3 regions of the Actinopolymorpha sp. B11F2 genome follow, and region 1 is predicted to be linked to each of the others. Evidence: riboswitches for the same ligand, from Rfam matches in the RefSeq annotation. Region 1 holds a riboswitch; each other region holds the start of a gene.

Region 1 (7,048 bases):
CAGTGATCACGTACTGTTAGAATCGTCCGTATGTTCGACCACGGGGGTGTGGACTTCTCGGTGCTGGCTTCGGCTGCACCGGGCGCTGAGCTTGGTGCGGTGTTGGCGGGGATCGACACCGCCGCGGTGAATGGTCACGCCCGGGTGATTGTCTTGCAGGCGTGGGAACGGCAGGCGTCGTGGGTGGCGGCGCGGTTCTATGAGTCGATGGCGCATGTGGCGCGGTCACCTGCGTGCACACCTGATTCGCCGCCGGAGTTGAACCGGTGTTTCGGCGAGTTCGCTTCGGCTGAGGTGGGTGCGGCTCTTGGGTTGTCGCCGCGGTGCGCGGATCGTGAGTTGTCGTTCGCGTTCGAGTTGACCGAACGACTGCCCGCCACCCGCGCTGCGCTTACCACTGGTCGGATCAGCCTGGCCAAGACGCGGGCGATCTCCGAGGAAACCTGCTGCCTGGCACCTGAGCTTGCCGCACAGGCGGAGGATTTCATTCTGGCCGCCGATGCCGCCGCGGGGATCGGGTTGACGCGGGCGCAGCTGGTGCGCCGGTTACGGCGCAAGGTGCTCGAACTCGACCCCGACGGTGCCGAGGAGCGGCGTAGGGAGGCGCAGCAGGGCAGGCGGATCCGGTTCGGTGCGGGTGTGGATGGGACGGGCAGTATCTACGGCCTGGACCTACCGCTTGCCGGTACGGCGGCGGCACAGGTGTTCATCAAGACCACGGCCAAGCGGATCAAGACCGCCGGTGATGTGCGGACCTTGGCGCAGATCGAAGCCGACGTGTTGCTGGACCTGCTCCGCGGCCGCCAACCCACCCCACCACACGCCGACGCCGCTGCCGATGTCGGGGAGTCTCCTGCTCACAGCCGCGCTGACGCCGAGAACAGCTGGGACGACCCGGGTGACGGCGGCCAGTACGTCGAGACCGGTGACGAAGCCCTGGTGGCGAAGGTGGAGCTGGTCGCGGATCTGGAAACCTGGCTTGGTCTTGGTGACAAGGCGGGTGAGCTTGCCGGGTTGGGTGCGGTCTCACCCCAGGTGATCGGTGAGATCAAGAACGCCGCCGCGGGTGGGTTCGAGTACTGCCGCACGGTCACCATCGACGGGAAGGTCGTCTTCCACCAGGCCAGCAGTCGGCGATATAGACCGACCGCTACCCAGCGCAGACTTGTTCAGGCGAGGCATCGGGTCTGCACTCATCCGGGGTGTTCCAGACCTGCCGTTTCCTGCGACCTCGATCACGTGGTCGAGCACCGGTTAGGTGGACCATCGTGCGCCTGCAACCTCGCCCCACTATGCCGACGACACCACAGGGCCAAACACGAAGCCGGCTGGTTCTGGACCCAGAACAGTCCCGGCGAGCTCACCGCACAAAGCCCGCTTGGCCACACCTACACCATCCAACCCGAACCACCACCTGGCGAATGACCGACACCGTTTGATCAGCACGATCATCCGATCAGGAACGCTGCGGACACGATCCCCAGCCCGATCAGGAAGAACACCGCGCCGCCGCCGATGGCAAGTCCCCGACCCAGCCGGGCGTCCGAGTCGCCGACGATGCGGGGCCCTTCGTTCCTCCCCGACGACCGTCCCAGTTGTCGTCACACACGTCCGGTCGAAGCGACGCTCAAACCCATGCGGACGCCCACCTACGGCAGAGAAGGACCAGACTCAAACCGCACCAGGCTTTCCGCCCCGGTTGCAACGCACGTGTCTCGCCACGTTGCAGCGGGCTCTGGCGACGAAGCAGCTCACCTCTGCCAGCCTGGTCGATGCGTACCTCGAGCGGATCAAAACCATCGACGCGACCCGTCCCAAACTCGCTGCCGTACGCGCGATCAAGCCGCACGCTCACAAGGGGGCGGAGCGGACTGACACCGAGCGACGCGATGTCGAGCCCGGCGTCAGGCCCGGCTCAGCACTGAAACCCACGAACGCGGAACTGTTCCCAGGCGGGCCTGCGAGCAACGCGACCGGCTCAGGTAAGCCGGGGGTACTGCGAAGTGTGCCACCCGAGCATGGCCTCGATGCGGATCATGCCGGACTGCTCCAGCAGCGTCACGGGGTTGTCGCCGGTGAAGCGGTACAGGCCGGTCGTGTGGTCGCGGAACCGTGCGTACGACTGGTCGGCGTACCACTCCATTGCCTTGCGGTACGAGGGGTGCGGCTCGACCGCCGACAGCTGCAGCAGGTTGGCGAAGAAGATCGCGTGGAACCTCGCCGGCTGGTCGAAGTAGCGCTCGTTCTCGGCGAGGAAGGCGAGCGCCTTGGCCGCGGTGTCGCGCGCGTGGTCGAGATACTTCTGCTCGCCCGTCGCGCGATGGAGAAGGACGCCGGCGCCGATCATCGTGCCCTGGTTGTACGACCACTGCGTCTTCTCGATGTTCCCGGCGAGGTCGACGTGGTCCCAGTAGAGGCCGTTCGGCGCGAGCATGTACGTCCGCACCCATTCGTACATCCGGATCGACCAGTCGAGGTAGTGGTCGTCCTTCGTCGCGAGGTAGAGGTGCAGTCCGACCTCGGCACCCGGCGCGTTCGAGACGGTGTTGCGGTCGTTGCTCCAGGGAGCCTGTGTCCAGAAGACGCCACCCGGGCAGGGATGGCTCGGGTCCGTGTCCCAGCCGAACACCACGAGGTCGAAGATCTCGGCGGCCCGGCGCAGCGCGGCGGCGTCTCCGCCAGAAGTCATGTAGTGGCGCTGGATGAACCCCAGGGCGTTCCACTCGTTGTCGTCGTAGAACTTGTCGCCGCCATGCCCGGCCGGCGGTCGCAGGTAGGAGTCGTACCCAGGCGGGTCGGTCTCGGCGTTCCAGTAGGCCTCGAGAGCCGTGTAGCGGTCAGCTACGTCGTCGGTGTAGCGCTTGCCGATCTCCGGCAGTCCGGCCATGTCCTGGGTCGCGATCATCGCCTGCGAGAACGGCCAGACGTACGACCACGGGTTGCCGCCCGTGTGGGGGTACTCCTCGAGGTAGAACGACGTCTGCGGGTCGTAGAAGTAGCGCTGCAGCGCGGCGTAGCTTTCCCTGGCGCGTCGCGCGTACTTCGTCAACGCCTGCGACGGCACCTGCGCCGCGTGTGCGGTCGATGCGGTCGTTGCGAGTCCCCACCCTGCGGTGGCCGCGAGACCGCCGACCAGCACGGCACGGCGTGACGGCGCTGAAAAGTGATGCTTCACGAGGTCCTCCCGGTGATTCGGCGGTCCCCGTGAGCCGCTCGGTCGACACGTCGGCGCCTGTCCTGCGTGATGGCGTTCCGAGCTCAGGCACCCGGAACGCCATCACTCACAGGGCAACCGAGACCCAAGGTGCTCTCGATATATCAACATGTCAATGAGATGACATGTCCGTTTCCGGGCGGCTTCGTGGTCGCGGTGTGGTCGCGCGATGGCGCGGGCGAGGCAGCCAGGACTGCTGTGACGCTAGGAAGGGTTGGCCACGTGAGACGTTCACTAGTGCGGTGGTCGCAGGATAGTATGCGCATGGTCGCAAGATGGTATAGATCTGCCCAGTCACCCCTCCGGAGGACGCGTGCCCGATCCATTCCTCTACGAGCGGGTCTACGACTACGTCCTCCACCAGATCCGCACCGAGACTCTCAAACCTGGGGAGCGGGTCCCGTCCGAGAAGGAGCTGGCGGAGCAGTTCGGCGTCAGCCGCATCACCTCCAAGCGGGCGCTTCGCATGCTCGCCGAAGCCGGTGTGGTCGACCGCAGGCGCGGCATGGGGTCGTTCGTGACCGATGACGTCGGCCGCGTCGACGCCGTACGCCACGCTGGTGCTCGACCACGTGAGCGGCCACCGAGCACCGGCTGCCTCGCCCTGGTGCTTCCCGACGCCTCTGAGGCGTACGGTCTGGAACTCCTGTGTGCGATCGAGGAGCGGTGCGCAGAACTCGGCTACCACCTGATCGTCCGGCGGACCCGGGACAGCCAGCAGGTCGAGGAGCAGGCGATCGATGCCCTCGTCGGTGGCGTCGCGGACGGACTGATCGTCTTCCCTGTCCACGGGGAGTTCTACAACGCAAGCCTGGTGCGGCTCGTGCTCGACCGCTCTCCGCTCGTCCTGGTCGACCGGTACCTTCGTGGGATCCCGGCATGCTCGGTCTTCACCGACAACGCAGCCGCGGCTCGTGCCCTCACCTCCCGCGTGCTCGACCAGGGACACGAGCAGGTCGCCTTCCTGTCGCCACCGGTCGAGAACACCTCCAGCATCGAGGAACGGATGCAGGGATACCGTGACGTCCTGCGCGAGCGCGGATACCCACCAGACGCCGAACGCTGTTTCACCGAATTCCACAGCACACTGCCGGGGTCGCGGTCAGCGGACATGGCGAGCGCCGACCGCGAGGCTCTGCGCGCTTTCCTGAAACGCGAACCAGGCATCACCGGCTTCGTGGCCTGCGAGTACAACATCGCCGTCCTGCTGCGACAGGTTCTCGAGCACGCGGGTGAAGGGGATCCCGACCGTCGGATGATCGCCTGCTTCGACTCGCTGGAATCGCCGACTGATTCCGGCACCTTCGTCTACATCAAGCAGGACCAGCAGGAGATGGGCCGCCGCGCCGTCGACCTTCTCCACGCCCAGCTGGGCGGCGACGACGTGCCGCTCAGGTCGGTCGTACCGTTCACCCTTGTCGATCCGACCACGTGAAGGCTGGAAAGAACCCCGCGACAGTAGGCGTTCGTCGGCCTGTCAGGACGTACGGATGGCGTAGATGAGGTGTAGGACGCGATCCCCTTCGATGGTCCGCGGGTTCTCCAGCAATTGTTGGGGCGGCGCCGCGGGTACGCCGTGCCATCCGTTCGTGATGTCGAACAGGTGCCGACCGATCACCGCCGCGCGAACATTGCCCGAGGTCGAACGAATGTACTCGGCGCTGGCGGCGCTCACATGGAAAAGCCGGTCCGGATCTCCCATGGTTGTCGCCACGTCGCCGTTTCCGTACCACTCGAACAGCGGGCCCACATTGTCGTTCTCATCCGCGATGAACCCGTCGACGGAGACTGTCGCCCCCACGATCACCTTGCCCATGATCGGGACCTCCTCAGTCATCCTCATTCGTTTGCCGGACCGCCGATTCCGCGGGTGACGCAGGTGCAGACCACGATCGTGGCGCGGATTCATCGGTGTTCGCGGCAGTTCGCCGGTTCGGTGGCCGCCGACGTTGACCGCCGTCCCTACGCCGAGGCATGATCCCCTGACCGAGATTCATCCAGAGGATCCGAGGGACCTGGCCCAGTGACGGTCCGGCAACCTGCCCTACGGCAAGGTGCCAATGCCAGGAACGATGAGGAGGCGCTCATGAGCGCATGGCTCGATGTGCCCGTACTCCATGGATCGTTCGTACGGCTGGAGCCACTGGCGATGGCCCACGCGTCGGATCTGGCGCGGGCCGCGGAGGAAGATCGCCGCACCTACGGCTTCACCGTGGTTCCCCGCGGTGCCGAGGTGAAGGAGTACCTGGCGACCCAGTTCGCTCGCAGGAGCGAGGGACTGACGCCCTTCGCGCAGGTCCGGCAGCGGGACGGTATGGCCGTGGGGTGCACAGCCCTCTGGAACCCGCGAACGTGGCCGGGCCGGCAGGACCTGCGCGCCATCGAAATCGGCTGGACCTGGCTTGCGGCGTCGGCGCAGGGCACGGGGATCAATGCCGAAGCAAAGTTGCTGCTCTTCACGTATGCGTTCGAGACGCTGGGGGTGGCCCGTGTCGACCTCAAGACGGACGCCCGCAACGAACGTTCGCGGCGGGCGATCGAGGGGCTCGGGGCGCGCTTCGAGGGGGTGTTGCGCAGTTGGTCGGCCTCGTGGGCGCCTGGAGAGGCGGGGGCGTTGCGCGACTCGGCCATGTTCTCTGTCGTGGCGACCGAATGGCCGTCCGTCAAGTCGGCACTCGGCGCGCGGGTCGGGGGCGTGAGCATTCAATAGAGCCTGAGGAGAGCCTTGACGTCTATGCGGAGTACGGCGTCACCTCTCCGCGAGGGACTTCCCGGGTACACGCTGGATCTCCCTGTCTCGACTTGACGCATGCCGATATGGGCATATGATGGCGGCCATGGCACGAGCCGCGACGACCTCGGACGTCTTCAACGCGATCGCCGAGCCGCGGCGCCGGGAGATCCTGGTGCTGCTGCGGGCGGGTGAGCGGCCGGTGACCGAGTTGGCCCGGGAGCTGGGGATGACCCAGCCGCGCGCATCCAAACACCTGCGGGTGCTCCGGGAGGTCGGGCTGGTGCGGGACCGCAAGGCAGGCAAGCAGCGCCTGTACGGCCTTGACGCCCGCGGGCTGCGGCCGGTCCACGAGTGGACCGGTGGGTTCGAGCGCTTCTGGAGCGAGAGCTTCGACCGGCTGGACGCATACGTGCAGGACCTGAAGCAGGCTCTAGAGCAGGCAGGGCAGGAGGAGTAGCTGATGAGCGCGACGGGACGAGGAGGGCCGGCGCAGTTCGCGACGGCTGACCGGGAGATCGTGATCTCCCGGGTCATCGACGCCCCGCGGGAGCTGGTGTTCGAGGCGTTCACCGAGGTGCGGCACCTGTCCCGGTGGTGGGGGCCGGAGGGGTTCACCACGACCACGCGGTCGTTCGAGTTCCGCGTCGGCGGGGAGTGGAACTTCGTGATGCACGGGCCGGACGGGACGGACTACACCGAGTGGATCTCCTGGAACGAGATCGCCCCGCCGGAGCGGATCGCGCTGCTGCACGGTGAGTCCCGCGGCGACCCGAACGCCTTCGAGTCGGTCCTGACGTTCGAGCCCGACGGTGCGGCGACCCGGATCGAGATGCGCACGGTGTTCCCCACCAAGGAACTGCGCGACGAGGTGGTCGAGAAGTACCACGCGATCGAGGGCGGCCAGCAGACCCTGAGCAAGCTGGCGGCCTATGTCACCGAGGTCGCTCGGTTGGGAGCGGAGGACTGATGGCCGGGAAGGTGTTCTTCAGCGTGTCGATGTCGCTGGACGGTTTCATCGCGCCCGAGTCCCTCGGGGACCTGATGGGGCAGCAGTGGGTGGAACTGCAGCGGTGGGTCTTCCCGCTGCGGTTCTTCCGGGA
Region 2 (7,048 bases), on a different contig from region 1:
CCTTCTCGGTGACTCCGCGCGACGCCCGGGCCGCCAAGCGGATCGAGGCGTGTGACTTCTCGGCGACTGACGACGACGGCCGCGTGTGGGCGACGGCGCCGACGGATGTACCCGACTTCGCGGGCTCAGCCGACCTGCCCACCGGCTGCTACACACCGAAAGGTGACTTCGGTCAGATGCCTATCGGGGCGGGGAAGCGCCAGCAGGTCGTCACGGCATTCGTCGTACCCAAGGACGTCGTACCCCGGCTCCGCCTCCGGGTCGGCGTACGCGACGCCGCCCCCCGCTACCTCGAGTTCTCCCGTGATCATGTTCGTGATCATGAAAGTTCTGTCGACCTATGGCCCGCTTTCCATTCATGATCACGGAAGCGCGCCCCGATCATCGCGGCAGGGCACCCTCGGCGGCGAGGACGGCCGAAGGCTGAGGGCGGCCGAGCGTTGAGTGCGAAAGGGCTGAGAGGGCGAAGGGCTGAGAGGGCGAAGGGCTGCGAGGGCGAAAGGGCTGAGAGGGCGAAAGGGCTGAGAGGGCGAAAGGGCTGCGAGGGATCAGCGGCTTGCTGCTCGGCGGGAATGCTCCAGGCAGATCTCGAACGCGGCCGCGAGCAGCGCGATCCGCAGTACCTCGCGGAGTCCCAGTTCGGCGAAGTGCAAGGGTTCGAGCCATGGCCACCACCAGTCCCACGGGTGCGGCCCGACGAGATTCTTCACACCGATGAACGCCCAGCCGGTGAACACCTCGACACAGACGTACAGCAGGCAGAACGTCACGAAGAAGGCCGCCCCTGCGCCGAGGACGAACCGCAACCCGACGACGACCGGCGTCCACTTCTCCCGGATCTCTCGAGTGAACAGCTCCGACACCACCTGCGCCCGCGCGGGCAACCGCGCAAAGAGCGTCCCCGCGCCTTCGAGGCGGGTCCGGGCGATCACTTTGCCGTCGCGTTCCATCTCCTCGCCGAAGACGACCGCCGTAATGATGAGCCAGAGCAGTGGGAGCAGAACGCCGTCGGCCACGACGCCGCCGAACTGGTCGGTCAACGTTGCCCAGGTGGCCCCGATCCACTCGAACGGTGAGACCGGCAGCCAGCCGTCCAGCATCGAGAACACCGCACCGGCCGCGTCGCGGGTATCGACCCACACGACCCGGCTGGTCAACCAGTCGATCCCCTGCCCGATCACGATGGAGACCGAGATAACGGCGAAGAACATCCAGTTCGCCTCGAACAGCGCCACGCCGACGCCCAGCAGTCGGCCACCCCGACGGTTGTAGACGAACTCCAGAATCGCGCGGATGACCCAACTGCCGATCGCGACCGCGAGCGGGATCGGAGTGACGGTGGTGAGGACGCCGAGAACGCCGATCCCCCCGGTGATGTCCTGGTTGAGAACCTGCACCCCCACTCGCGTACCTCGTCGGTGAAGAGTCCCCAGGCGCCGTAGAAGATGAGGAACGGAAGAATCGCCTCGGCGATCTCGTCGACCATGCGGGACTTCGCCGGCTCCTGGGCCGGTAGTGCGCCTGCAACGCCCGTCGCATGACCGCGTCGCCGGCCGCCGAACGGGACGAGCCCTGGTCTCACTGCATGGAACATCATGATCGTCGAGCCGAGCAGGACGAGTACGCCGATCGACAGGCCGGCGAAACCCAGCCACTGGTTGCGGTGCGCGAGCCACGCCGATCCGCGCAGGACCAGGTCGTGTGCGAGGTAGCCCGCGACGAACCACACCAGCTTCGGCGCCCAGTAGCCGGCGAGCAGACCGGCCGCGCGGGCGGGCAACCGGAGGGCGTCAGGTGATGAGGGTCGCGGTCGTGCGAGGGTGGATTCCTGTCCTGGTGGCTCGGACAGACTCGGCGGCTGAGCCGGTGGGTGACGCGGTGGATCAGCGGGTGGGTGACTCGGTGGATCAGCGGGTGGGTGACTCGGTGGATCAGCGGGTGGGTGAACCAGTCGTGCGGGTCCCACGGGAGGTTGTGTCGGTGCGGGTGTGCTCCACGGCTGCATCGGTGGCGGCGCGGGCGTGGGCACCCGCCGGATCGTACTCGGCCGTCCTGTAAAGCGAGCTTGACACCCCGAGGCCGTGTAAAGCATGCTTGACAGCGTGCGGAACGACGTCAGGGCACTCCGCCTTGCCAAAGGGCTATCCCAGGGGGACCTGGGCGAGGTGCTCGAGGTTTCCAGGCAAACGGTCAACGCGATCGAGACCGGTCGCTACAGTCCTTCGCTGCCGTTGGCGATCCGGCTCGCCCGGTTCTTCGGGCGTACGGTCGAGGAGGTATTCCATGTCGACGACGAATGACCGCGGCCACAGCCACCCGGGCCGGCGAATCTCCAAGCCGGCTTTGATTCTGGGTCTGGTCCTGGGCATCGCGATGGGTGTCGCGGCGATCGTGAGTGACCGGCTCTGGCTGGGGCTGGCGATGATCGCCCTCATGGTTGTGCTCGTGCTGTTCCTGGTGTTCGGGTCGCGCCTGAGTGACACGGTCGCACTCCTTGGCGACGACACGCACGAGGAACGGCATGTGCAGATCCATCAACGCGCGGCCCTTCACACGTTGAACATTCTCGCCCTCGTGATCGTGGGCGGTGCGGTCGTCGACATCGCTCGTGGCGGTCACGGTGACCCTTGGGCGTTCCTGGGATTCGTCGCGGGCGTCACCTACGTCGTCTCGCTCCTGGTGCTCAACCGTCGCACCTGAGCGCCGAACCGGTCGCGGCGACCATCGTCGACGACTGCTACGTCCGGCGCCTCACCACCAATCAGCTTTGTATCTTGGGGGTTTGACGCATGCTGCCCGAAATCATGTCCGTACGCCGGCTGCTGGTCGCCGTGCTCGCGCCGCCCTTGATCGTCGCTGGTGCGTCTTCCCCAGGCGCTCCGGCTCCACCCGCAGAGGCCGCGGTTCCACCACCCGCAGAGGCCCCGGCTCTACCCGCGGGGGTCGCGGCACCTCCCGCAGAAGACGCGGCTCCTCCCGCGGAGGCGGCCGCAGCTTCCCATCCGGATAGTGCTTCCGGTCCAGGTGCCCCGGCCCGCACCGTCGCGGCTCACGTCCAAACGACCACGACCCGGCTGGAACGCCTTGCGGAGAAGGTGATCGAGACCGGTACGCCAGGGGTCGCCCTCGCCACCATCACCGGCGACGGTGCGACCACGGCCATCGCGCGCGGTGTGGCCGACCGTCGCACCAACCGGCTGGCCCGCCCCGACGACCGCTACCGCATCGGCAGCATCACCAAGACGATGACCGCCGTCGTCGTCCTCCAACTTGTGGCCGAAGGAAAGATCGGTCTGGACGCCCGGGTCGTCCGCTGGCTGCCGGGCCTGGGCCTCGACGAGCGGATCACCGTACGCCACCTGCTGCAGCACACCAGCGGGTTCCACACCGACACCATGCTGGCGTCCCCACCCTGGTCCTACGACCGCAACCGCTTCCACTACTTCAGCTACCGCGACCTGGTGAGGATCGCCCTCACCAACCCCGAGCCGCGCCGAACCCCTGGTACGCACCACGAGTACTCCAACACCAACTACGTCCTCGCCGGCATGCTGATCGAGTCGGTCACGGACCGGCCGGTGGGTGTCGAGTTCGCGCGCCGCATCATCGGGCCGCTTGGCATGAGAGACACGTCCTACCCGGTGGCGAACCCGGTGATCGCCGGCCGGCACCTGCGTGGGTACCTGCAGGACGGTACGGACAAGCCGCTGTACGACACGACGACGTACTCCATGAGTTGGTTGCGGACCGCCGGTGGCGTGGTGTCCACCACACGGGACGAACTGACGTTCCTGCGAGCGTTGTTCTCCGGGAAACTGCTGCCGAGGCCGCTCTTCGGCGAGATGAGGAGTGTCGGAGAGTTCGGCTACGGGCTCGGCATCTACCCCGTGCAGGTGCCGTGCGTGCCGGGCGGTGTCGCATGGGGCCACAACGGTCAGGTGTTCGGCTACTACAGCGCCGTTTTCACCACCCCGGACGGATCCCGCCAGGCCGCGGTCGGCGCCAACGCGTGGATCATGACGGAGGACGGGACGCTGAACCCCACCGCCGAGCAGGTCGCGGCCGCCGCGCTCTGCGACTAGACGCGTATGCCGGGGCCGCAGCCTCTGCATACTGTCTGTCGAGCCGGGCCGTTCGGCGCCCCGCGGCGAACCGCCAGGCGCAAATGACCACGCTGGGTAGGCCCACGGAACCCGACACATGCGTGGACGCATGGCAGGGGTCCTGACGCCTACTCAGCGTGGTCATTTGCGGCAGCTCACGGCCGCGAGACTGGCCGCCACCGTCCCCGATGGTGGACAACCGTCTCGAATACTGGACCTGCCGGACGATCTCGGAGACGGGTCAGTTACGCTCGCCGACAACAACTCAACAAGGAATCTCATCCAGAGGGGCAGAGGGACCGGCCCGACGAAGCCCCGGCAACCGGCCGACCGCCGACGCGTGTGTCTCGCGTGCATCAGAGGCCCCGCGGCGGACACGGTGCCAAGTCCGGCTCACGACGATCCGACCAGGAGATCCCTGGGCGCGGCTCGGACGCTTGAGGAAGATGAGGAAGGAAGGCCTCTCATGACGACCACGTACGCCGGCGCCGACACGACGGGCGCCGCGCACACCCCCCGCCCCGGTGCGTTCGGCAACGCCACGAGTCTGCGATGTCGCGAGTGTGGCGCGACCACCGAACTCGGCGCGCAGTACGCCTGTACCGAATGCTTCGGCCCCCTCGAGGTGGCCTACGACTACCCGCAGATCACCCGCGACGACCTCGCCGCGGGGCCGGCCAACATCTGGCGCTACCAGGCGCTCCTGCCGGTGCCCACCGACGTCGCGTCGTTCCCCAACACCGAACCCGGCCTCACCCCGCTCGTCCGCGCCGACCGCCTGGCCGCCGCCCTCGGTGTCAGGACCCTGTGGATCAAGAACGACGCGGCCAACCCGACCCACTCGTTCAAGGATCGCGTGGTGGCGGTCGCACTCAGCGCGGCCCGCGAGCTGGGCTTCCAGGTGCTGGCGTGCCCGTCGACCGGCAACCTCGCCAACGCCGTCGCCGCGGCCGCTGCCCGCGCCGGCATCCGCAGCGTCGTCATGGTCCCGCACAACCTCGAACAGCAGAAGATCCTCACGACTGCGGTCTACGGCGGCACCCTGGTCGCTGTCGAAGGCACCTACGACGACGTCAACCGGCTCGCCAGCGAGATCGCCGGTGAGGAAGAAAGCTGGGCGTTCGTCAACGTCAACGTCCGGCCCTACTACGCCGAGGGTTCCAAGACGCTGGGCTTCGAGATCGCCGAACAGCTCGGTTGGCGGCTGCCCCAGCAGGTCGTCGTCCCGATCGCGTCCGGTGCGCAGCTGGTGAAGGTCGACAAGGGACTGCGGGAGTTCGTCGACCTCGGGCTGATCGAGGATGCGCCGTACAAGATCTTCGGCGCGCAGGCGACCGGGTGCGCGCCGGTGTCGGCGGCGTTCAAGGCCGGCCACGACGTGGTGGCGCCGGTACGTCCGGACACCATCGCCAAGTCGCTCGCGATCGGCAACCCTGCCGACGGACCGTACGTGCTCGATGTCTGCCGACGCACGGGCGGGGTCGTCGAGGACGTCAGTGACGACGAGGTGGTCGAGGGCATCGCGCTGCTCGCGCGCACGGAGGGGATCTTCGGCGAGACCGCCGGCGGCGTCACCGTCGCGACGCTGAAGAAGCTGATCGACACCGGGCAACTCGACCCTGACGCGGAGACCGTCATCATCAACTCCGGCGACGGACTGAAAACCCTGGACGCCATCGCCGGCAAGGTGGGGCCCGCGGCAACCATCCGTCCGACGTACGACGCATTCACGAAGGCAGGGCTCGCATGAGCGTGAAGGTACGAGTTCCGACGATCCTGCGCACCTACACCGGCGGCGCTTCCGAGGTGGACGCGGACGGCGCCACGCTCGGCGAGGTGCTCGACTCCCTGGAGACGAAGTACCCCGGCATCCGCGCCCGGGTGCTCGACGACGCCGGGAAGCTGCGCCGGTTCGTCAACGTCTATGTCGGCGAGGAGGACGTGCGCTTCGCTTCCGGTCTGGAAACCCCCACACCGGAAGGCGTTCAGGTCTCGGTGATCCCCGCCGTCGCCGGCGGCTGAACGCACCGTCGCTGGCAGCAGAGCCCGCTCGCTGGCGGGGCCCCTGTCGTGGGGCGGCCCGAGTTCCGGTCACTGACTGCTGAGCCCGGTTCCCGGAGTCTCCGAAAGGAAGTCCACGTGCCTTCCCTGACGCTTCCGGACGCGGTGTTCGTCGTCCACGACCGTCGTGACGGCCTCCGTCAAGCTCACCTTGACGGAGGCCGTTTCACGTCCTCGGAGGTCGAGGTCAGTCTTCCGACCGTCACCGGCGGCCTTGCCGTCCAGGTGGCGTCCCCCCGCCGGGAACTTTCGTGGGTGGTCCTGCGCTGGTGTGAGCCACGCCCCGAGTCGACCCTCGTACTCGGTGATGCATGGGAGCGCTCGTACGGCGATCTGCAGTGGCGGGCGCTCCAACCAGACCGGTTGCTGCCGTGGTCGTGGTTGGGCCACGACCAGGCAACCGGTACGACGTCCGGCATGGGTGTGCGGGTTCGTCCGAACGCCTTCTGTTCCTGGACCGTCGACGCCGATGGCGTGTCCTGCTGGATCGACGTACGGAGCGGCGGATCGCCTGTGCTGCTGGATGATCGAGTTCTCGACGCGGCGACGGTCGTCACCGTCGAAGGGGATCCAGGCGAGTCGGCGTACGCGGTCCAGTGCCGGCTGACGGCAGCGATGTGTGGTGATCCCTTACCAGTAAGAGATCCCGTCGTCGGTTGCAACAACTGGTACTACGCGTACGGCCGCGACTTCGGCCCGGCACAGATCCTTCGCGACGCTGAGACGATCGTGGAGTACGCCGACGGCCATCCGGTCCGTCCCTACTGCGTGGTCGATGCCGGATGGAGCCCTGGCGGTGTGTGCCCCGGCGGTCCGTGGACCGCCGGTGTGGAAGGGTTGTTCGACGACATGGCGGGTTTCGCCGCCGACATCGCTTCGCGCGG
Region 3 (7,048 bases), on a different contig from region 1:
TGACCCCCCGAGCGACGGCAACTGTAACCCTAGCCCGACCTAGACGTCTACATCCAAGTGCAGCCGATGATGACCCGGTGCGGCTATGATTGCCCGCCCTAGCCTGCCCAGCCATGGACTACGGACCTGACGATCAGGTGCGACACAACGCCCCGGAGCCGCCCTACCGGCAGCTTGCAGGCATCCTTGCCGCACGGATCGCACGCGGCGACTGGGAGCCCGGCTGGCCGATTCCGTCCGAGTCTCAGCTGATAGGCGAGTACGGACTGGCGCGCGCGACGGTGCGGAGGGCAGTGCGCCTGGTCGTCGAGGAAGGGCTTGCTTTCACCGTCACGGGACGCGGCACCTATGTGACCGAGGACGAGTCCAAGCGCTGACTGGCGTGATCACCAGCCACTGACTGCACTTCGTACGGCCGACGTGGTTTTGCGATCCGTCGTGGCGCAAGCACACGCGGGTCCGGCCGGTCAGCCGAGCGGGATGGACGTTCCGACTCGTTCGATGTCCCGCAGGCCGCGGAGTTTGTCCGGGTTGGCGATCAGCCGCACGGTCGTCACCCTGCCGTCCGCCACCTCGAGCGCGAGAACCGAGTGCGGTACGCCGCGCGAGGTGACGACGAGCGCGACCTGGCCGTTGACCGTGGCGAGGAAGGCCCGCGGCTCCGGTGGTGCGTTGGTGGCCATGCCGAGCAGGAAGCGGCCCACCTTGTCGGCGGTGGAGATGACGCGGAGCGGCCCTTTGGCCACGCCGCCGCCATCGCCGTGCAGCGTGACGTCCGGCGCGAGGACCCGCATGAGGGACGCGAGATCGCCGGACATACTGGCCGCGAGGAACTGCTCCGTCACCCTCCGCTGGGTCGCGTGGTCGGTGTCGAACCTCGGCCGGCGTTCGCGTACGTGGTCGCGCGCGCGGCGGGCGAGCTGGCGCACGGCCTCCTCGGTCCGGTCCAACACCTCCCCGATCTCGGCGTAGGACAGGGCGAACGCCTCCCGCAGCACGAAGACCGCGCGTTCCAGCGGAGACAGGGCTTCGAGGACCACCAGCAGGGCGAACGACACCGTCTCGGCGCGCGCCACCTCGTCGGCGACGTCCGGACTGGTGAGGCCACCGCCCGTGAGACTGCTGCCGGCGACGCCGTCGCCCGCGACGTTGGTGGCGTGAAGGTCGGAGCCAGGAAGGCCGGCGCGAGTGTGGCCAGTACCGGTGAGGATGGGCTCCGGCAACCATGGGCCGACGTAGGTCTCACGCCTGCGTTGGGCGCTGCGGAGCCGGTCGATGGCGAGTCTGGTGGTGACCTTCACGAGGTACGCACGGACGTCCACGATGCGCGCGTGGTCGACGTCCCGCCAACGCAGCCAGGCGTCCTGGACGACATCCTCGGCGTCCACCGCACGGCCGAGCACGCGGTAGGCGACGCCGAAGAGCAGCTCGCGATGCGGGTTGAACGCCGCAACGCCGTCGGGCCCGGCGTCCTCATCGTCACCGCTGTGCACACTGCAGTCCTACCAGTGCGCGGGAACGACGGTGGCGCGGGTCCGCTCACGGCCGCCACGCGGATGGCATGGGTATTGTCGACCGCGCGTCCCACGCTCGAGGGTGCCGAGAGTTGTCTCGCCGCCCGAATTCCGGAAGGACCACCGTGAGCATTCACGACATCCCGCTGCGTACCCTCGCCGGCGACTCCGGTTCACTTGGCGACCTCGCCGGCTCGACTCTGCTGGTCGTCAACGTCGCCTCCAAATGTGGCCTCACGCCGCAGTACTCCGGCCTGGAACGCCTTCACCAGCGCTTTGCCGACCGTGGCTTCTCGGTCGTCGGCTTCCCGTGCAACCAGTTCGGTGGGCAGGAGCCGGGTACGCACGAGGAGATCCAGGAGTTCTGCTCCACGACGTACGGCGTGACGTTCCCGATGTTCGAGAAGCTCGACGTCAACGGTGCCGACCGGCACCCGGTCTATGTCGAGCTCACCTCCACGGCTGACGCCGACGGCGAGGCGGGAGACGTGCAGTGGAACTTCGAGAAGTTCCTCGTCGACCCGCAGGGCGTTGTCGTCGGCCGGTTCCGGCCGCGCACGGATCCTGAGGACGCGGCCCTCGTCGCCGCCGTGGAGGCGCAGCTCCCCCGCTGAGGGCCGTTCGTCCGACCGTCGGAGGTCTGGGTCGGTTTGCCGACGAGGTTCGACGGATGCGGCGTTCCGGCGGATGCGGCGTTCCGGCACAAGCTGTCCGCACTGGCCCTGTACCTGCGCGGTTTGCCACGCATGAAACGCGTTCGCCACACTCGTCACGGCGGGACAGGCCGGGCATCTGGCACCGATCCGCGGAGTCGCGGACGCCTTCCCTACCCCCGGGTTACGTTGGCATGGCCCACGTCCACAGCAGTGTGCGGCCGGCACCGGTACCCAGGGGGAGACAGCGATGGACCTTCCGGGCACACGACCGACGCGTCCACGCCGCCGAACCGCGGTGGCGGTTCTGGTGGCACTCCTTCTCTTCTTCAGTGCCGTGAGCGTCGTGAGCCTCAATCCTCAGTCCAGGCTGTGGTCTGGGCAGTGGTCGGGCCTCACCTGGCCGGCGGGCCGGTCGATGCCTGGCGATCCCGTATCGATGACGACCGGCCTCTACGTCGACCCGCGGTCGCAACCTGCCAAATGGGTGCGGACCAACCCCGGTGACCCGCGTCAGGAGGCGATCAAGACCGGGATCGCCGAGATGCCGATCAGCCGGTGGTTCCTGGGCAACGACAACGATCGCGCGGAAGCCAGCATGTACGTACGCGGAGCCGAGGCGGCCGACAAACTGCCGGTGCTGGTGGCGTACAACATCCCGGGCCGTGACTGCGGCCAGTTCAGTGCTGGCGGCGCGGACGGCTCGGTGGCGTACCGGAAATGGGTCGACGGCCTCGCCGGTGCGGTCGGCCAGCGACCGGCCGTGGTGATCCTCGAGCCGGATGCCCTTGCACAGTTGGACTGCCGCCCCGACACGCAGCGGAACGAGGCGCTCGCGCTGATCTCGTACGCCGTGGACCAGTTCGCCAACCGCGCACCCAACACGTGGGTCTACATCGACGCGGGGCACTCCAACTGGGTCGACTCCGCGACCATGGCCGAGCGCCTCCGCCGGGCCCATGTCGGCAACGCGCGCGGCTTCTCGCTCAACGTCTCCAACTACCAGCCGACCGAGGCCAACGTGGCGTACGGCCAGGAGGTCGTCGAACGGATGGAACCGGACGGTATCCATCCCACGTTCGTCATCGACACCAGCCGGAACGGTCGCCCACCTGCGGGATCGGAGTGGTGCAACCCGGCTGGTCAGCAGGTCGGGGACCGCCCGCGACCCGGTGGTGCGTACGGGCTCGACCTGCAGCTGTGGGTGAAGCCGCCCGGTGAATACGACGGTGCCTGCGGTGTTGCACCCGAGGGCAACGCGGGTGACTTCCAGCCGTCCGCCGCGTTGGGGCTGCTCACCGGGTCCGACGGCGGACAGTGGCTGCTGGGGTTGCGGAAGAGTACGGGCGTGGTGAGCCGTGACCAGGATCCGTGGCAACGGGACCTGGGACTCAGCCGTGCCGATCCCACCGGCGACTGAGAGTGGCCGTCAACCCAGGCGGCACTGGATGAGGGGCGCCCTGCTCCCATAGGTTCGCCTCAGGGCGCCCTTCATCGCATGTAGTTCTGGACGAGGGAGCCCTTCGTCCACGCGCTGCGAACGCCTCGAGCAGCGGCGTGGTGAGCAACAGGCTCACGGGACCGCCGCCGCGTCCGGCTGCGCCCACGACGGATAGGGCCGCGGGTCCGGCGTCGGGGCCCACGCACCGCTGCTGTCGGAGTACGACCAGCGGGTTCCCGCCGAGACCAGCGCGCTCACGGCATCGGCGAGCCGGTCGACGTCGGCCACCGTGCTCCCGACCCCGAAGCTCGCCCGCAGCGCACCCTCCGGCGCACCCAGCCGGGACACCAGCGGGTGGGCGCAGAACCGTCCATGCCGGATGCCGATGCCGTGCTCGGCCGAGACGTACGCCGCGACGAGACCCGGGTGGAACTCGCCCACCGAGAACGCCACCACACCGATCGAGCTCGGGCTGTCCCGCCAGATCCGATGCAGGCGTACGCCGGGAATGCTGGCCAGCCGCTCGGTCAGGCGTTGCCGAAGGGTCTCCTCGTGGGTTTCGAGCGCACCGTCGGGGAGGCCGGCCAGGGTGTCGCAGGCAAAGCCGAGCGCCACCGCGCCGAGCACGTTGGGCGTACCACCCTCGTGCCGGGCGGGCGCGGGTGCCCAATCGGTGTGGGTGAGGCCGACGTCGCGCGCCGCGCCGCCACCGGGAAGGTAGGCCGAGGCGGCGTCGAGCCAGTCGCGACGTCCGACGAGGACACCGGCCCCGAACGGTGCGTAGAGCTTGTGACCCGACAGCGCGAGGTAGTCCACACCGCTGGCCGCCAGGTCGATCCGGCGGTGCGGGGCGAGTTGGGCCGCGTCCACGACGACCCGCGCCCCGGCAGCGTGCGCGATCTCCACGATGTCGGCGATCGGCAGCAGTTCGCCGGTGACGTTGGACGCGCCGGTGACCGCGACCAGTGCGGCCGGGCGGGCGGCGAGTTCGGCGCGCAGGCTGACGAGCGTGGCGCGCTGCGTGGTGCCGGCAAGGACGCAGCGGGTCTTCCCACTCGCGCGATGCCGCCACGGGAGCAGGTTGGCGTGATGTTCGATGTCGAGGTGGACGACCCCGGCGGTAGGTACAGCGCCGGTGGGTACGCAGTGTGCGAGCAGGGTGAGCGCATCGGTCGTGTTGCGGCTGAAGACCACCACGTCGTCCGGGCGGGCACCCACGAACGCGGCGACCTTGGCCCGCGCGGTCTCGTAGAGCGTCGTACTCACCTGCGAGGTGTATCCCGCCCCTCGGTGCACGCTCGCGTAGAACGGGAGGACGCCGTTCAGGTGGGCCGCGACGGCTGACAGGCAGGGCGCGCTTGCGGCATAGTCGAGCTGGACGTAAGGCACCTGCTGGCCGCTGACGACCGGCACCTGCAGGTCGGCACCGACCACCGGGAGGAGCGGCTTGAGGCCGGCTTCTGAGCCAGGTGGAACGGTGTTCGGCGAGGGTAGAGCGGTGTTCGGCGGCGGCGAGGTGGCGGTGAACGACTGTGGGGTGGCGGTGAACGACTGTGGGGTGGGGCTGAACGACAGTGTGGTGGGGCTGAACGACAGTGTGGTGGCGCCGGGCGGCGTGGCGCTGGGGACGAAGGGCGCACAGGGCGCAGGCGCGGTGTCGACGGGTGTCATGCGTACCTCACAAGGTCTCGGGGACCCTGTGGGCTGCGGGTCCCGCGCTTGTGGTGCCGGGCGGCACCACCTGGTCCTCACCCGGGGCACCCCACCGCGGTTGGAGGGTTGCCGGCCAGCAAGCCGGGGCTCGCAGGGCGTGGTCGCCCTTGCTGGCACTCATGACCGCGACACACGCTAACCGGTGGCAGGACCCACTCGCCTCGATGTATCAAATAATGGACGCGCGTACCAATATGTGGGCAGCTCGGCTGGGCGGCCATCGGAGGCCCACATCCGCAGCCTGGCAGGCGATCGAGCGATCGAGGTCGTCGAACTGACCGCTGCGGGCCCGCTCGGGCGCGTCCGCGTCCTGACCGTCCGGTGAACCGACCGGGCGTACCCACGGCTTCGGGGTTCCGCCCATCGACGCGGCCCGGCTACCGTGACCGGCATGCCTGTGCCGACGAAGATTGTTCTCGACGAGTCCGAGCTGCCACGAGCCTGGTACAACGTGCTCGCAGACCTGCCGAGCCCACCGCCGCCGGTCCTGCACCCGGGCACCCACCAGCCGGTTGGCCCGGACGACCTCGCGCCGCTCTTCCCGACGGACCTCATCCTGCAGGAGGTGACGACCGAGCGGTACGTCGACATTCCCGAGGAGGTCCTCGACGTCTACCGGCTGTGGCGGCCGTCGCCGCTCTACCGCGCCCATCGCCTGGAGAGGGCGCTCGGCACGCCGGCCAAGATCTTCTACAAGTACGAAGGCGGCTCACCCGCAGGGTCCCACAAGCCCAACACCGCCGTGCCACAGGCGTACTACAACGCCAAGGCGGGCGTACGCAGGTTGACGACCGAGACAGGCGCGGGCCAGTGGGGTTCGGCGCTGGCGTTCGCCTGCTCGCAGTACGACCTGGCCTGCGAGGTCTGGCAGGTGCGCGCGTCGTACGACCAGAAGCCGTACCGCAAGATCATGATCGAGACGTTCGGCGGCACCATCCACCCGTCGCCGTCGGACCTGACCGCGGCCGGGCGCGCCGTGCTGGAGAAGGATCCCGACTCGCCCGGGTCGCTCGGCATCGCGATCTCGGAGGCGGTCGAGGTCGCGGCGACGAACGCCGACACCAACTACTCCCTCGGCAGCGTCCTCAACCACGTGCTGCTGCACCAGACGATCATCGGCGAGGAGGCGGTCGCGCAGTTCGGCAAGGTGGGGTTGACACCGGACGTCCTCATCGGCTGCACCGGCGGCGGCTCGAACTTCGGCGGGCTCGCGTTCCCCTTCCTCCGCGAGAAGCTGGCGGGTGGCCTCGACGTCACGATCCGCGCGGTGGAGCCGGCGAGCTGCCCGTCGCTGACGAAGGGCGTCTATGCGTACGACTTCGGCGACACCGCCGGGATGACGCCCCTGATGAAGATGCACACGCTGGGCCACGACTTCATCCCCGATCCGATCCACGCCGGCGGGCTGCGCTACCACGGCATGTCGCCGCTGCTCTCCCACATCTACGAGCTGGGCCTGATCGAGGCGGTGGCGAAGACGCAGCGGGAGTGCTTCGAGGCGGGTGTGCGGTTCGCGCGTACGGAAGGGATCGTGCCGGCGCCGGAGCCCACCCACGCGCTCGCCGCGTGCATCGACGAAGCCCTGCGCTGCAAGGAGTCTGGCGAGGAGAAGGTCATCCTCACCGCACTGTGCGGGCACGGTCACCTGGATCTCGCCGCCTACGGTACGTATCTCGCCGGTGAGCTGGTCGACCACGAACTCGCCTCGGACCAGGTGGCCGCCGCGG

The links. A riboswitch is a leader RNA that binds a small molecule or an ion and turns the genes downstream of it on or off. The one in region 1 is predicted to bind S-adenosylmethionine.
Region 2: it holds a riboswitch for S-adenosylmethionine, as region 1 does, so the genes downstream of both, thrC (threonine synthase) here and ABN034_RS26200 (GNAT family N-acetyltransferase) in region 1, are expected to answer to the same signal.
Region 3: it holds a riboswitch for S-adenosylmethionine, as region 1 does, so the genes downstream of both, ABN034_RS20810 (aminotransferase class V-fold PLP-dependent enzyme) here and ABN034_RS26200 (GNAT family N-acetyltransferase) in region 1, are expected to answer to the same signal.

The regions. Positions count from the first base shown of each region.
Region 1 is NZ_JBEFTX010000017.1:61,952-68,999, forward strand. Features, by position in the region: gene ABN034_RS26180 (HNH endonuclease signature motif containing protein) at 31-1,425, shown strand; gene ABN034_RS26185 (glycoside hydrolase family 76 protein) at 1,979-3,175, opposite strand; gene ABN034_RS26190 (GntR family transcriptional regulator) at 3,528-4,649, shown strand; gene ABN034_RS26195 (hypothetical protein) at 4,692-5,051, opposite strand; SAM riboswitch class I at 5,205-5,293, shown strand; gene ABN034_RS26200 (GNAT family N-acetyltransferase) at 5,301-5,924, shown strand; gene ABN034_RS26205 (ArsR/SmtB family transcription factor) at 6,052-6,405, shown strand; gene ABN034_RS26210 (SRPBCC family protein) at 6,409-6,915, shown strand; gene ABN034_RS26215 (dihydrofolate reductase family protein) at 6,915-7,048, shown strand, end outside.
Region 2 is NZ_JBEFTX010000024.1:62,332-69,379, reverse strand. Features, by position in the region: gene ABN034_RS31015 (hypothetical protein) at 1-362, shown strand, start outside; gene ABN034_RS31010 (hypothetical protein) at 549-1,403, opposite strand; gene ABN034_RS31005 (hypothetical protein) at 1,586-1,798, shown strand; gene ABN034_RS31000 (helix-turn-helix transcriptional regulator) at 2,103-2,300, shown strand; gene ABN034_RS30995 (DUF2178 domain-containing protein) at 2,284-2,700, shown strand; gene ABN034_RS30990 (serine hydrolase domain-containing protein) at 2,790-4,082, shown strand; SAM riboswitch class I at 4,379-4,556, shown strand; gene thrC (threonine synthase) at 4,570-5,853, shown strand; gene ABN034_RS30980 (MoaD/ThiS family protein) at 5,850-6,125, shown strand; gene ABN034_RS30975 (alpha-amylase family protein) at 6,243-7,048, shown strand, end outside.
Region 3 is NZ_JBEFTX010000011.1:233,851-240,898, reverse strand. Features, by position in the region: gene ABN034_RS20830 (GntR family transcriptional regulator) at 114-377, shown strand; gene sigJ (RNA polymerase sigma factor SigJ) at 468-1,493, opposite strand; gene ABN034_RS20820 (glutathione peroxidase) at 1,640-2,128, shown strand; gene ABN034_RS20815 (glycoside hydrolase family 6 protein) at 2,478-3,587, shown strand; gene ABN034_RS20810 (aminotransferase class V-fold PLP-dependent enzyme) at 3,741-5,279, opposite strand; SAM riboswitch class IV at 5,319-5,446, opposite strand; gene ABN034_RS20805 (TrpB-like pyridoxal phosphate-dependent enzyme) at 5,713-7,048, shown strand, end outside.